2 regions of the Pseudomonas sp. S34 genome follow, and region 2 is predicted to be linked to the other one. Evidence: riboswitches for the same ligand, from Rfam matches in the RefSeq annotation. Region 2 holds a riboswitch; the other holds the start of a gene.
The links. Region 2 has a riboswitch for cobalamin ahead of cobW (cobalamin biosynthesis protein CobW). Riboswitches for the same ligand answer to the same signal wherever they lie in the genome.
Positions count from the first base shown of each region.

Region 1: it holds a riboswitch for cobalamin, as region 2 does, so the genes downstream of both, cobO (cob(I)yrinic acid a,c-diamide adenosyltransferase) here and cobW (cobalamin biosynthesis protein CobW) in region 2, are expected to answer to the same signal.

Region 1 is NZ_CP019398.1:1,768,045-1,775,826, reverse strand. Features, by position in the region: gene PspS34_RS07830 (cobyrinate a,c-diamide synthase) at 1-653, opposite strand, end outside; gene cobO (cob(I)yrinic acid a,c-diamide adenosyltransferase) at 650-1,261, opposite strand; cobalamin riboswitch at 1,343-1,577, opposite strand; gene PspS34_RS07820 (hypothetical protein) at 1,731-2,315, shown strand; gene PspS34_RS07815 (sorbosone dehydrogenase family protein) at 2,382-3,695, shown strand; gene PspS34_RS07810 (class I SAM-dependent methyltransferase) at 3,822-4,475, opposite strand; gene PspS34_RS07805 (C40 family peptidase) at 4,494-5,030, opposite strand; gene PspS34_RS07800 (NlpC/P60 family protein) at 5,196-5,828, opposite strand; gene hda (DnaA regulatory inactivator Hda) at 6,051-6,755, opposite strand; gene PspS34_RS07790 (AI-2E family transporter) at 6,986-7,782, opposite strand, start outside.
Region 2 is NZ_CP019398.1:3,512,610-3,520,391, reverse strand. Features, by position in the region: gene PspS34_RS15720 (cobalamin biosynthesis protein) at 1-153, opposite strand, end outside; gene PspS34_RS15715 (CbtA family protein) at 150-857, opposite strand; gene PspS34_RS15710 (CbtB-domain containing protein) at 869-1,060, opposite strand; cobalamin riboswitch at 1,182-1,408, opposite strand; cobalamin riboswitch at 1,620-1,833, shown strand; gene cobW (cobalamin biosynthesis protein CobW) at 1,936-3,006, shown strand; gene cobN (cobaltochelatase subunit CobN) at 3,010-6,852, shown strand; gene PspS34_RS15695 (ATP-binding protein) at 7,004-7,782, shown strand, end outside.

The sequences.
Region 1 (7,782 bases), 1.7 Mb from region 2:
AGCGCGACCTCGCAACTGCTGGCCAGGGCATCGGCTGCCGCGTCGAGGCGCAGGTCGAGATCGTTCAACTCACTGGCCTGCACCAGCCCCAGGTGCCGACTCGGCAGTTCGATCCCGGTTTCCCGGGACAGCGCGCCGTACCAGCGCAAACCCTCAGTCAGGCTACCTTCGAGCAGTTGCGCATGGCGCAGCGTGCCGACACGATTGGCCAGCACGCCGGCGAATGGCAAGTCCGGCTGATAACGCGCCAGCCCCAGGGCCAATGCGCCAAAGGTCTGGGCCATGGCGGTGCCATCGATCACCCCCAGCACCGGCACACCGAAATGCCGCGCCAGATCGGCGCTCGACGGCGTACCGTCGAACAACCCCATGACGCCTTCGATCAGGATCAAGTCGGCTTCAGCGGCGGCTTCCCACAGCAACCGGCGACTCTCCTGCTCGCCGACCATCCACATGTCCAACTGATACACCGGCGCACCGCTGGCGCGCTCGAGGATCATCGGATCGAGAAAGTCGGGCCCGCACTTGAACACTCGGACCTTGCGCCCCTGATTGCGATGCAATCGGGCCAGTGCCGCGGTGACGGTAGTCTTGCCCTGGCCAGAGGCCGGCGCGGCAATCAGTACCGCCGGACAGTGCCGAGGCTGACTCACAATTCGACGCCTTTCTGCGCTTTGATCCCGGCTTGGAAGGCGTGCTTGATCACGCCCATTTCGGTGACGGTGTCAGCCATCTCGATCATCTCCGGCTTGGCGGCACGACCGGTGACCACCACGTGTTGCATCGGCGGTCGGGCCTGCAAGTCGCTGAGCACCTGATCGAGATCGAGGTAGCCGTGCTTGAGGGCGATGTTCAGCTCATCGAGCACCACCAGACCGATGGACGGATCGCGCAGCAGTTGCTGCGACACCGCCCAGGCCGCTTCGGCGGCGGCGATGTCGCGCTGGCGGTCCTGGGTTTCCCAGGTAAAGCCTTCGCCCATCACATGAAAACGCACCTGCTCGGGAAAGCGCCGGAAGAACAACTCCTCCCCCGTACTGTTGCGGCCCTTGATGAACTGCACCACGCCGCATTGCATGCCGTGCCCCATGGCGCGGGCAAGCATGCCGAAGGCCGAACTGCTCTTGCCCTTGCCGTTGCCGGTCAGCACCAGCAGCAGGCCACACTCGTTTGGGGAATTGGCGATGCGCTCGTCGATCACGGCTTTTTTGCGCTGCATGCGCGCCAGGTGGCGTTCGTCACGATCGGGGGTATCAGTCATGGGGGAGCTCTCCGTTGAGGCAGGAATAACGGCGGGCAGGCACAAGAATAGAAGGCAACAAGCCTGGCATCGCCCACCGTGATGCCGCTGGATGAATCAGGCCGGTCTCCGGGCTCATGAGTGGCCGCGGGGCCAGACCGTGCGCCTTCCCGCATCAAATCGACACAGTGGCATCACACACAGTTTTCACTCATTTACCGTTGCGGGGGCAGCGCCGGAATTGCGGGCCTTCAACCAACAGAAGGACTCACTCACCGGCTTCCCTGTTTCACTCTGTCGACCCAAGCCACAGAGCACCTGAAACAAGCCGCGAAGGTTAGAGGGTTGGGGGTGGAGCGTCAATTAAAGCCGGGAGGCCATCGACCGAATAACTGCCATCAATCAATAAACTGACGTCAATCTTGTGCCACGCTCCCAGCAGTGATATCAAAGAGCCACAACCTCACAACACAACAACAAGGGTGAGCCCATGCAAGGCATGATCATCAGCAATCCAAAGCTGGAATTCCTGCGCCCGGTGCTCGAACGCTGGTTCGAATGCATCGACCGTTACAACGCCGTCCGCGGTGATGGCGACACACCGTACTGGCACGACGAGAAGGCCAATCTCGGACTGCTGTCTGCCGCCGCCTGGATGGCCGAGATGGTCACACTGCAACAGACGCCCACCCGCAAGCAGACCGAAGAAGGCGAACGCAACAGCCGCGCCGACCTGCTCCTGGCCTCGCCCGAAACCCGCGCCTACATCCAGACCAGCCAGCGCTGGCCACGGGTCAACGGCCTCAATCTGACCCAGGCCCTGCTCGACATCGCCAGCGATGCCAAGCGCCTGAGCCACGCCAGCGACCTGAAACTCGGCTGCCTGTTCGTCGCCCCGCAAAAAGCCCAGCAGGGCGCCACACCGGAAGAGCTCCAGGACATGGTCGACGACCTGCAAAAGGAACACAGCTGCGCTGTCGCCTGGTATTTCCCTTATGCCTACCGCAAGTTGCGCAACGAAGCCGGCAACTATCACCCCGGCATAGCAGTGCTGTTCAAGGAGGCACGTGGCTAAGGGTTGAACCATCGGACGACAACGCGCCTCTATGATTAGAACAAGGCACTCATAGGGAAGCCCCGTATGCGCACGCCCCCGCTCGTTCTCGTTATCGCGTTCTGCGGAGGGCTCGCCGCTTGTGGCGGGACCGCCCGCCTGCAAGTCTCCGACGGCACCGGTCCTTCTCCTCAACTGCCAGAACCCGACAAAACCCTGATCCCGACCGTGAACATCGCCCCGGCCATCGGCTGGCCGAAGGGTGCGAAGCCCATCGCCGCCAATGGCACTCAAGTGGCCGCTTTTGCCGAAGACCTGGATCACCCGCGCTGGCTTTATGTACTGCCCAATGGCGATGTGCTGGTCGCGGAAACCAATGCACCCCCCAAACCCGAAGACGGCAAAGGCATTCGCGGCTGGATCATGAAGAAATTCATGGGGCGTGCCGGAGCCAGGGTGCCCAGCGCCAACCGCATCACTTTGCTGCGCGACAAGGACCACGATGGGGTCGCGGAAACCCGCACGGTGTTTCTGCAAAACCTCAACTCGCCCTTCGGCATGACCCTGGTCGGCAATGACCTGTATGTGGCCGACACTGATCGGCTGCTGCGCTTTCACTATGAAAGTGGCGATACGCAGATCAAGTCAGCGCCGGCAAAAGTGGTCGACCTGCCGGGCGGCCTGCTGAATCACCACTGGACCAAAAACGTCGTCGCCAGCAAGGACGGCAGCAAGCTGTACGTCACCGTGGGTTCCAACAGCAACGTTGCGGAACACGGCATGGACAAGGAAGAAGGTCGCGCGGCGATCTGGGAAGTGGATCGCGCCACCGGCCAGCAGCGGATCTTCGCGTCCGGCCTGCGCAACCCCAATGGCATGGCCTGGGAACCGCACAGTGGCGCGCTGTGGACCGCGGTCAACGAACGGGATGAAATCGGCAGCGACCTGGTACCCGACTACATCACCTCGGTGAAAGACGGCGCATTCTATGGCTGGCCGTACAGTTACTTCGGCCAGCATGTCGATATTCGCGTCGAGCCGCAAAACCCGGACCTGGTGGCCAAGGCTATCGCCCCGGACTACGCCGTCGGCCCGCACACGGCATCACTGGGCCTGACCTTCGCTGAAAACAGCAAACTGCCGCCGCCCTTCACCCAAGGGGCATTCATCGGGCAGCACGGCTCCTGGAACCGCAAGCCGCACAGCGGCTACAAAGTGATTTTCGTGCCCTTCCGCGCCGGCAAGCCGGTCGGGAATCCGGTTGATGTGCTCAGCGGGTTTCTCAATGGCAAGGAAGAAGCCATGGGTCGCCCGGTGGGCGTGGTGATCGACCGACAGGGTGACCTGTTGGTGGCCGATGATGTGGGGAACAAGGTGTGGCGGGTGTCGGCAGCAAAATAAATTCCAACTGCCAACATATTCCCCTGTGGGAGCGGGCTTGCTCGCGAAGGCGGTGTATCAGTCAACAGATGTGGCGTCTGACATTGCGCATTCGCGAGCAAGCCCGCTCCCACAGGGTTCAGGGGTCTAGCGTTTGCGACAGAGTGTGAGCCCATCACCCAACGGCAACAACGACAGATCCACCCGCGCATCGTCCTTCAACGCCCGGTTGAGCGCCTGGATCGCCCGGGTGTCCGCGCTCTCGGGACTGATCTCGAGCACGCGCCCGCTCCATAGCGTGTTATCGAACACCGCCAGCCCGCCGACCCGCAGCAATCGCAGGGCGTGCTCCAGATAAGCCGGGTAGTTGGCCTTGTCGGCATCGATGAAAATCAGATCGAACTGGCCTGGCTGGTCCAGCTTGCCGAGGGTTTCCAGCGCAGGCGCCAGGCGCAGATCGATGCGTCCGGCCAGCCCGGCTTCCTGCCAGTAACGCAGGGCCGTGGCGTTGTAGTCACCGGGGATATCACAGCAAATCAGCGAACCCTCAGCGGGCAATGCCGCCGCCATGCACAGTGCGCTGTAACCGGTAAAGGTGCCGACTTCGAGCAAACGCCTGGCCCCCGTCAGTTTCACCAGCAAAGCAAGAAACTGCCCCTGCTCAGGCGCCACCTGCCAGCGTGCCATCGGCAGCGCCTGGGTCTCATCGCGCAAGCGCTTGAGCAGAGGCGTTTCGCGCAGGGAAACATCGAGCAGGTATTGGTACAGGGCGTCGTCGAGATTGAGCGTGCGAGCAGTCATGACCACCAGCTCCGGAGGTTACGGATTGCGCGCCAAATGTTCAGGCTGCAGAACACGCTTGGCGCTCAGGTAAGCCTTTTGCCAATAGGCCTTGGACAGGCTGTCGAGCTTCACGGTGCCGCCGGTGGCCGGCGCATGGACGAAACGCCCCTCTCCCACATAGATGCCAGCATGACTGACCTGGGAACCGCCATTGGTGGCAAAGAAAAGCAGGTCGCCGGTCTGCAAGCCGTCCTTGCCCACATTCGCCGCTTGCATGGAGATCATCTCGCGCGTGGTACGCGGCAAGGCAATACCGGCGACATCGCGGTACACATAAGCGATCAGGCCGCTGCAATCAAATCCGGAATCCGGTGTATTGCCACCCCAGCGATAAGGCGTGCCCACCAGACCGAGCGCGCGAAACAGCACGTCTTCCGCTTCGGGTGAAAAAGCCTGTGAGGAACCAAATACGATGGGAGCGCGAACCACCGGCGCAGGAGGCGGTGTGCGGCTGGCGCAGGCACTGAGCAGCGCTGCGAAGAACATGATTGCGAGGCGGGCCGACGTCGTCATAAGCAGAACATCCTGATCTGGCTGCGGCTTTTTCTGCGGGGAGCGCAGAAAAGAAAACCGCCTGCGTGGGACGCAGGCGGTTTGCCATCATTTGTAGATCAAGATTCTAGCGGCTACACGACAAACTTCAAGTAAGACTTTAAGTTCGCCTTACTAATTGTCCGCTTATTTGCGTGCAGTGACGATTGGCGACGCGTTAGGTGCCATTGCCAGGGCGCGCTTGGCTTCGATGAAGGTCTTGCTCCAGTAGCTGTCGCCCAGGCTATCGATGCGCACACCGCCGCTGCGGCGGCTGCTGGAGTGGATGAACTGGTTGTCACCCAGGTAGATCCCGGCGTGACTGACGCGACCACGACGACCGTTGGTTGCGAAGAACAGCAGGTCGCCCGGTTCAAGCTTGCTGCGCGAGACCAGCGGAGCGTCCACGTTGATCATTTCGCGGGTGGAGCGTGGCAGGTTCATGCCCGCTTCTTCGCGGAACAGGTAACCGATGAAACCACTGCAATCGAAGCCGGCTTCAGAAGTACCGCCGAAACGGTAGCGGGTACCGATCAGGGACATGCCACGTTCGAGGATGCTGTCAGCCAGGACCGGAAGCTGGTAGGACTTGCCGCCAGCGAAGTCTGCGAGTTCTTTTTCGGTAGCCAGTTCTTCCTGGAAGAGAGCGGAAGACTGGGCGGTAGCCGAGTTTTGAACCTGCTGTTGCGGAGCCTGCTGGGCCACTGGAGTGTGGGCAGCGCAACCGAACAACAGGGTAACGAGTGCGAGAGGCACGAGGGGTGCGAAGCGATTTAGCATGGGCACGACCGTGGCTGAAAGTTGTAAAGAAGCCGAGACTATGCCCGCTATCAACCTCATTTGCAAATTCAATCGATCTTTTTGTGACTTATCCGTTTCTCGTTTACATCTAAGCGCTTAAGCCCATTTTAAACACACACGCGGCCTGCAACCTTGCAGGAAAGCGGGATTTCTGGCGCCTGAAATATGCCGAAACGGCTAAACGCCCCGGTTTCAGCGGGTTTACCAGCCGAGGGTTTCTTTCAAAAACGGGATTGTCAGCTTGCGCTGAGCCTGGAGGGAGGCCTGGTCGAGGCGCTCGAGCAACTCGAACAGCGCACTCATGCTGCGGGTACCGCGAGTCAGAATGAAATGCCCGACTTCATCGGTCAGATGCAGACCGCGACGGGATGCGCGCAATTGCAGGGCACGCAGTTTGTCCTCATCGGACAGCGGACGCATCTGGAAGATCAAGGCCAGGGTCAGGCGGGATTTGAGATCCGCCAGCTTCACCGGCAGCTCCCGAGGGGATGTCGACGCGGCAATCAGCAAGCGCCGACCGCTGTCGCGCAAGCGATTGAACAGATGAAACAGCGCCTCTTCCCAATCCGCTCGTCCGGCAACCACCTGCAAATCATCCAGGCAGACCAGCTCGTACTGTTCGAGGTTGTCGAGGATTTCAATGCCGCGATCGAGCAGCTCGGCCAACGGCAGATACACCGCCGGCTCGCCCAATTGCTCGAAGCGCAGGCAGGCGGCCTGCAACAGGTGCGTACGCCCTACCCCGTCCTTGCCCCAAAGGTAAATCAGGCTTTCGGTCCAGCCGGCGTCGGCTTCGCACAGCCGCTCGACATAGCCGAGTGCAGCGGCATTGGCGCCTGGGTAGTAGTTGATAAAGGTGGCGTCGTCACGCAGACGCACACCTAGGGGCAGCTGAATCGGTTTCATGCTGACTGAACAGTTCCAAAGGAACCGTTAGTGGCCTCTGTGTAAAGTTTGCGAAGTTTATACCCGTGAAGCGGACCGCACAATGCGACAGACCACAAGCAAAATCAAAGGTTTGCGTTAATGCATTGGTTTTGTGACAGATTCTTTGGCGGTGCATGTGACAGTCGGGCGACGCCGGCAGGCTGATCCGGCACGAACCCGGGCAGCCCGCCATCGGCTATCGACGGCCCTTACAGCTGCGGCTCGTCGGCCCTCCCGTAGATTTCAGAATCCTTATACAAATCATGCACATGGCGCACCAGCACCATGATCACCGCGGCGACCGGCAATGCCAGCAACACGCCGGTAAAGCCAAACAGCTCACCACCGGCCAGGATCGAGAAAATCACCGCCACCGGGTGCAGACCAATCCGGTCACCGACCAGCAACGGCGTCAGCACCATACCCTCCAGCGCCTGGCCGACCATGAACACCGCGACAATGCCGAGCATTGGATAAAGATCACCACCGAACTGGAACAGCCCCGCAAGCAGCGCCGCGCCAATGCCGATGATAAACCCCATGTACGGCACGATCGCCGCCAGACCGGCAATCAGGCCAATCAGCAGACCCAGTTCCAACCCGACCAGCATCAGGCCTGCTGCGTAGATCACACCCAAGGCCACCATCACCAGCAGCTGTCCGCGCACGAACGCTCCGAGCACTTCATGGCATTCACCCGCCAGCGACACCGCGCGCGCTTCACGATCACGGGGCAGCAGGCTGCGGACCTTGGCCATCATCAGGTCCCAATCCCGCAACAGGTAGAAGCTCACCACCGGAATCAACACCAGGTTCGCCAGCCAGCCGATCAACGCCAGCCCCGAGGCCGTGGCATGGCTCAACACCACACCGACAACATCAGTGGTCTGACTCATATGCTCGCTGATGGCGGCCTTGAGCTTGTCGAACTTCCAGAAACCGTCCGACAGGCCGAACTTCGATTGCGCCCAGGGCAACGCCGTGTGCTGCAGCCAGTCGAGCATTT
Region 2 (7,782 bases):
CGAATCGATGCTGGCCAGCGCCTTGATTTCATGACGGGCAATCTGGTGCGCCTCCAGCGCCTGATCGAGCAGCGCCAACAACGTGCTGACGGGGCAGCCCCGTTGGCAGCCCAGACCGACCACCAGGGTCGGCGCTGTGCTGACGTCAGTCATGCGTTGTATTGACCATCGCTTTTGCGACGGAACAACCAGGCGCTGATCAGGCCCAGGGCCAGCCAGAATGCCACGTTGGTCAGTTGCGAAGCGATTTTGAACCGGGTTTCCAGTGCCTCTGGAGCAAGCATCGAATGCACCTCCGGTTGCGGCGCGCCAATCACATGGGGAACGGCGAGGATCGCCGCGCCGAGGACTTTCATCAGCCAGTGACGGCTGAACACGATCAGCGCAATACCGACGGCGGTGGAGGCGGCGGTACCGACCCACCACAGTTGCCGTTGTGCCAGGTCGGCGGCGGCAGTGCCTGGCAATTCAGGCGGCAGGCCGAGGGTCGGGGCGAGCACGAAGGTCGCGTAACCGGCCAGGCCCCAGAGCAGGCCTTGAGAGGTTTTGGTCGGCGCACGCAAGGTGTACAGGCCGGCCAGCATCAGGGCGAAACCGACCGCCACCACCAGGTTGCCACCGGTGGTCGACAGCACGCGCTGCCAGCCGTCTTGCGGCTCCCAGGCTTGAGCATCATGAGTGTGGGCAGCCACCGCACCGTCGGCGTGTTCATGCATTTCAACAGCGGCCGGTTCGGCTTTTTCGTAGGTCTCGGCCTGCAAAATCAGCGGGGCGACCCAGAAACTTTGCAGCAGGGTCAGCAACAGGGCGGCCAGCAGCCCGGTGAAACCTGCGGTTTGCGCAATACGCTTGATCATGTCGACAGCTCTCAATGGCACGGGAACGCGGAGCTGTGACGGGTATCGTGGGCGGCGTTGTGCACCGCTTCGATGTGCGAGAAACCGGCGAAATACACAAGGCACGCGCCCAGGATCGACGCGCAGACGGCGGCGGCCAGACGTTGAGTCAGGGTTGAGGTGGTGCTCGCGGCTGTGTGTTCGGCGCTGCTGATGATCGACATGGCGTTTCCCTCTGGTCTGTCAGCGGGGAATTAAGAGCGCATGTAAAAACCCGCACGACCAGGCGCGCAAGGTTTCAAACAGCGCCCGCCCACCGCGGGTTTGTTGGTTCAGTGATCGTACTGGTCACTTTGTGTTGCGGGCCGGTCTCCGGGCTCACGAGGGGCAAAGGCTTGCGCCTGGACCTGAAAGCATCACCTTCCCATGCCGCAGTGGCACAGTGGATCTGACGCTTCGCTCGCTTACCGTTGCGGGGGCAGCACCGGACTGACATGGCTTAAGAGTAAAGCACATGATTCACCGGTTTCCCGTTTCACCCTGTGAAGGGCACCCGTAACAAGGTGTGTAGGAGAGCATGGGCGGGGGTTGGGCGTCAATTGGCAGGGGTTCTCGTTTGAGTTTCTGTGGCGAGGGGGCTTGCCCCCGTTGGGCTGCGAAGCGGCCCCCTTACTTTTATCCAGACAAAGCGTGCACTCTGGATTTGCGACGGCTTCGCCGCCGAACGGGGGCAAGCCCCCTCGCCACAGGGATCGCAAGCATTGACCCGCCCCAAGACCATGCGTAGCCTTGCGCTTTCGAGGTTCTTCGGCGTTTGTCGAAGCTAAGAAGGGAACGCGGTCAATGCCGCGGCTGCCCCCGCAACTGTGAACGGTGATGTTCGTTGCCACGCCACTGCTGACTCAATTCATGAGGCCGGCGGGAAGGCGCAGCGAATGCCAGGCTCAAGCCCGGCACACCGTCAGCCAGGAGACCTGCCTCGTCACAGATTCTCACTTTCAACCGGGCGGGGTGATCCGGTGGCGAACTCTTCAGGTAATCGCGTGCGCGTTGCCGGTCGTCGTCCCGTATGCCCGCCAGCTTAGCCATAGGGCATCCGATGAAAACACTGGCCAAACTCCCCGTCACCATCGTCACCGGCTTTCTCGGCTCGGGTAAAACCACGCTGCTGCGCCACATGCTCGACAACGCCCAGGGTCGCCGCATTGCGGTGATCGTCAACGAATTCGGTGAATTGGGCATTGATGGCGAAATCCTCAAGCAATGCTCCATCGGTTGCACCGAAGAAGAAGCCAACGGCCGTGTCTATGAACTGGCCAACGGCTGCCTGTGCTGCACCGTCCAGGAAGAATTCTTCCCGGTGATGCGCGAACTGGTGGCCCGTCGCGGCGATATCGACCACATCCTCATCGAAACGTCCGGTCTGGCACTGCCAAAGCCGCTGGTGCAAGCCTTCCAGTGGCCGGAAATCCGCAGCGCCTGCACGGTAGATGCGGTAATCACCGTGGTCGACAGCCCGGCCGTGGCCGCCGGCACCTTCGCCGCGTTCCCGGATCAGGTCGACGCCCAGCGCAAACTCGACCCGAACCTGGACCACGAATCGCCGCTGCACGAACTGTTCGCTGACCAACTGGCCAGCGCTGACCTGGTGATCCTCAACAAAACCGACCTGATCAACCCGACGGACCTGGCCCGTGTGCGCCTGGAAGTCGCCGAGGAATTGCCGCCAGCGGTGAAAATCATCGAAGCCAGCAGTGGTCGCCTGCCGCTGGACGTGCTGATCGGCCTGGGTGTCGGCTCCGAAGAACACATCGACAGCCGCCACAGCCACCACGACCATCATCACGATGGCGACGACGATCATGATGACCACGATCACGACGCCTTCGATTCGATCTCCATCGAACTGCCGCAAGCCGACGAAAGCCTGCTGCTGGACGCGCTGACCCAGTTGGTGGTCCAGCACGGCATCCTGCGCGTCAAGGGCTTTGCGGCGATTCCGAACAAGCCGATGCGCCTGCTGATCCAGGGTGTGGGTACGCGTTTTGACAAGCATTTCGACCGCCAGTGGGGCGCCGAAGAGGCGCGAGTCTCTCGCCTGGTGCTGATCGGCCAGAAACTGGACGCCACTGTTCTCGAAGCGCAACTGCGCGCCGCGCTCAGCGTGTAAGCCATGCACCTGCTCAGGACCCAGCCCGGCGGTTTCGTGTCGGATGACAACATTGCCGACCTTGGACAAACCCCCGCCGAGCTGGTGGTCCTGTGCAGCGGCGATTCCAGCCTGGCGCTGCTCGCCGAAGCTGCGCAGCAGTTGCCCGACGATTACCCGAGCGTGCGCCTGGCCAACCCGATGCAGGTGCAGAACCATGCCTCGGTTGACCTGTACGTCGATGAAGTCTTGCGCCACGCCAAGGTCATCCTGATCTCGCTGCACGGCGGCATCGCCTATTGGCGTTATGGCATCGAGCGTCTGGTCGAGCTGTCGCAGCGCGGCGTGCAGCTGATTCTGGTGCCGGGTGATGATCGCCCGGACCCGGAACTCAGCGACTTGAGCACCGTCGGTGCCGAGGATCGCGACCGGCTCTGGCAGTTTCTGCGCCAGGGCGGCATGGGCAACGCCCTCGACTTCTTCCGCTGCCTGGCCAACCGCTGGCTGGCGAGTGATTACACCTGGGGCGAACCGCAAACCCTGCCACGCACGGCGATTTACCATCCGCACAAACATTCTGCCGCACTGAGCGACTGGCAGGCCGATTGGCATGCCGATCAACCGGTGGCGGCGGTGCTGTTTTACCGCTCGCATCTGCAGGCGGCGAACACCGCTTTCATTGACGTTTTTTGCCAACGGTTGCAGGCGGCGGGGTTGAATCCGTTGCCAATCGCGCTGGCGAGCCTGAAAGAACCCGGCTGCCTTTGCGTGGTCGAGGACTGGCTCGACGAGGCCTGCGTCTCAGTGATTCTGAACACCACCGGCTTTGCCCAGTCCAGCCCGGAAGCACCGCATGTGCGGCCATTCCGCCGCAATATTCCGGTGATCCAAGCGATTTGCGCCCAGGACAACGAACCGGGTTGGCGCGCCAGTGAACAGGGGCTTGGCCCTCGCGACCTGGCGATGCACATTGCCTTGCCGGAACTGGACGGGCGCATCATCAGCCGCCCGATCAGCTTCAAGGACCTGGCGTGGCGCAGTGAGCGCAGTCAGTCGGATGTAGTCTGCTACCGGCCACAACCGGAGCGCATGGACTTCGTTGCCGAACTGGCGCGGCGCTGGATCGATCTGGCGCGGGTGCCCAATGCTGAAAAACGCATTGCCTTGATTCTCGCCAACTACCCGACCCGCGACGGTCGCATCGGCAATGGCGTCGGCCTCGATACCCCGGCAGCGGCGCTGAATATCCTGCGGGCGTTGCATGCCGAAGGTTATCCATTACCGGCTGAGTTACCAGACAGCGGCACCGCGCTGATCCAGCAGTTGCTCGGCGGCGTCAGCAACGATCTCGAGACCCTCGACCTGCGTCCGTGCCAGCAAAGCCTGGGCATGGATGATTATCTAGTGATGTTCAACGCCCTGCCTGAAGCCAATCGCGCGGCGGTGCTCGAACGTTGGGGGGCGCCGGAAAACGACCCGATGTGTCGCAGCGGGCGGATGATGATCGCCGGCCTGCGTTTCGGCCTGACCTTCGTCGGCATTCAGCCGGCCCGGGGTTATCAGGTCGACCCGAGCGCGGTGTATCACGACCCGGACCTGGTGCCGCCCCACGGCTACCTGGCCTTCTACTTCTGGCTGCGCAACACCTATGGCGCCCACGGCGTGATCCACGTCGGCAAACACGGCAACCTCGAATGGCTGCCGGGCAAGGGCGTGGGGCTGTCGGAACATTGCTGGCCAGACGCTTTGCTCGGGCCGCTGCCGAACATCTATCCGTTCATCGTCAACGACCCGGGCGAGGGCGCCCAGGCCAAGCGGCGTACCCAGGCGGTGATCATCGATCACCTGATGCCACCGCTGACTCGCGCCGAAACCTACGGCCCGCTGCGTAACCTCGAGCTGTTGGCCGACGAATATTACGAAGCGCAGCTGCTCGATCCGCGCCGAGCCCGAGAGTTGCAGCGCGACATCCTGCAACTGGTGCGTGACACCCACATCGACCGTGAACTGCAACTGGACGAACAACTCGACAGCGATGCCGACGCGGCGATCTGGTTGCCGCGACTCGACACTTACCTGTGCGACTTGAAGGAGTCGCAGATCCGCGACGGCCTGCATGTGTTCGGCGAATCGCCCACCGGACGTTTGCGCATCGATACCTTGCTGGCGCTGTTGCGCATTCCACGGGGCGATGGCCGGGGTGCGCAGTCGAGTCTGCTGCGGGCGCTGGCCAAGGCCTTGGGACTAGGATTCGATCCGCTTGATTGCGCCTTGGCCGAGCCGTGGACCGGGCTCCGACCGAATGCCTTGTCGTTGATCAGCACTGAACTGTGGCGCACCACCGGCGATACCCGCGAACGCCTCGAACTGTTCGCCACACAACTGATTTCGCAGGCATTAGCTGACCCCTGTGGGAGCGAGCTTGCTCGCGATGGTGTGTCAGTCGACACCAATGTGGCTGACACACCATCGCGAGCAGGCTCGCTCCTACAGGAGGCGGGCTGGTCTGAGGTGCAAGCCATCCTCGACAGCCTGCGCGAAGTGGTCGCGCCAAGGCTGGACGCCTGCGGTCCGGCGGAAATGCGCGGATTGCTCGACGCGCTTGGCGGTCGCTTCGTCCCGGCCGGTCCCAGCGGCGCGCCCAGTCGTGGTCGTCTTGACGTGCTGCCCACCGGGCGCAACTTCTATTCGGTGGACGTACGCAACCTGCCGACCACCACGGCGTGGCGCATCGGGTTCCAGTCGGCCAACCTGATTCTCGAACGGCACCTGCAAGACCACGGCGATCATTTGCGCCAGCTCGGCTTGTCGGTGTGGGGTACCGCAACCATGCGCACCGGTGGCGATGACATCGCCCAGGCGATGGCGCTGATGGGCGTGCGCCCGGTCTGGGCCACCGGTAGCCAGCGGGTCGATGATTTCGAGATTCTGCCGTTGAGTTTGCTCGACCGCCCGCGGGTGGACGTGACCTTGCGTGTGTCCGGTTTCTTCCGTGATGCCTTTGCCAATCTGATTCGTTTGTTCGACGCGGCGGTGCAAGCGGTGGCCGATCTCGATGAGCCGGACGACCTGAACCCGTTGGCGGCCAAGGTACGCGCCGAGCGTGCAGCCTTGCTGCAGGCGGGGCTCGATGAAGACGCAGCGCGACGTCAGGCCGGCTGGCGGATATTCGGGGCCAAACCCGGTGCCTACGGCGCGGGTGTACAGGGCGCCATCGACGGTCGCCTGTGGCAGAGCCGCGAGGACCTGGCCGAGGTCTACCTCAACTGGGGTGGCTACGCTTACGGCGGTTCCGACGAAGGCACCGCCGCCCGCGAACAGTTCAGCCAGCGCCTGAGCCAGGTACAGGCGGTGCTGCAAAACCAGGATAACCGCGAGCACGATCTGCTCGACTCCAACGATTACTACCAGTTCCAGGGCGGCATGCTCGCGGCGGTGGAGAGCCTGAAAGGCGAGGCGGCGGCCAGCTATCATGGCGACCACAGCCAACCGGACCTGCCGAGGATTCGCACCTTGAAGGAAGAGCTGAACCGGGTGATCCGCTCCCGGGCGGCCAACCCGAAGTGGCTCGAAGGCGTTAAACGTCACGGCTACAAAGGTGCGTTCGAATTGGCTGCGACGGTCGACAACCTTTTCGCCTTCGACGCCACCACGCAGTTGATCGACGATCACCAGTACGCGTTGCTGGCCGATGCCTATTTGCTCGATCCGGGCACCCGGGATTTTGTCCGCGAACACAATCCTCATGCCTTGCGCGATATGACCGAGCGCATGCTCGAGGCGCAACAACGGGGAATGTGGAAGGAGCCCGGCGAGTACCGCGAGGCGCTGGAGAATCTGTTGCTCGATATAGAGGAAGACAGCTAATCACCGCAAATCCTGTGGGAGCGGGCTTGCCCGCGAAGCCGTCAACACAGTCGACATCGATTTCGACTGTCAGGCCGCCATCGCGAGCAGGCTCGCTCCCACAGGGATTGGGGTGGCTGTGACGATTACCGACCATGACCGAGATAGAACAATGACCGACACCCCGCATTTCCCGCTCTGCGCCGTGGTCGGCGCCGACGATTTGAAGCTGGCCCTGTGCCTGACCGCCATCGACCCGAAAATCGGCGGCGTCCTGATCGAAGGCCCGCGGGGCATGGCCAAGTCGACCCTGGCCCGCGGTCTGGCGGATCTGCTGGCCAGCGGTCAGTTCGTCACCTTGCCGCTGGGCGCCACTGAGGAGCGGCTGGTCGGCACCCTCGATCTCGATGCGGCACTGGGCGAAGGTCGCGCACAGTTTTCCCCCGGCGTACTGGCCAAGGCTGACGGTGGCGTGCTCTATGTCGACGAGGTCAATCTGTTGTCCGATCATCTCGTTGACCTGCTGCTCGATGTGGCCGCCAGCGGCACCAATCTGGTGGAGCGTGACGGCATTTCCCATAGGCATTCGGCAAAATTCGTGCTGATTGGCACCATGAACCCGGAAGAGGGAGAACTGCGTCCGCAATTGCTTGACCGTTTCGGTTTGAACGTCGCCCTCGGTGGTCACACCGCGCCGGTCGAGCGTGGTCAGATCATCCGTCGTCGCCTGGATTTCGACGCCGACCCGCAAGGTTTCTGCGCCGAATGGGAATCCGCACAGGCGACTCTGCGTGACCGTTGCCAGAACGCACGCAATGCACTGGCAAGCATTCCCCTCGACGACCAGGCGCTGGCACACATCACCGAACGCTGCTTCGCCGCTGGCGTCGATGGTTTGCGCGCCGATCTGGTCTGGCTGCGCGCTGCCCGGGCTCACGCTGCCTGGCGCGG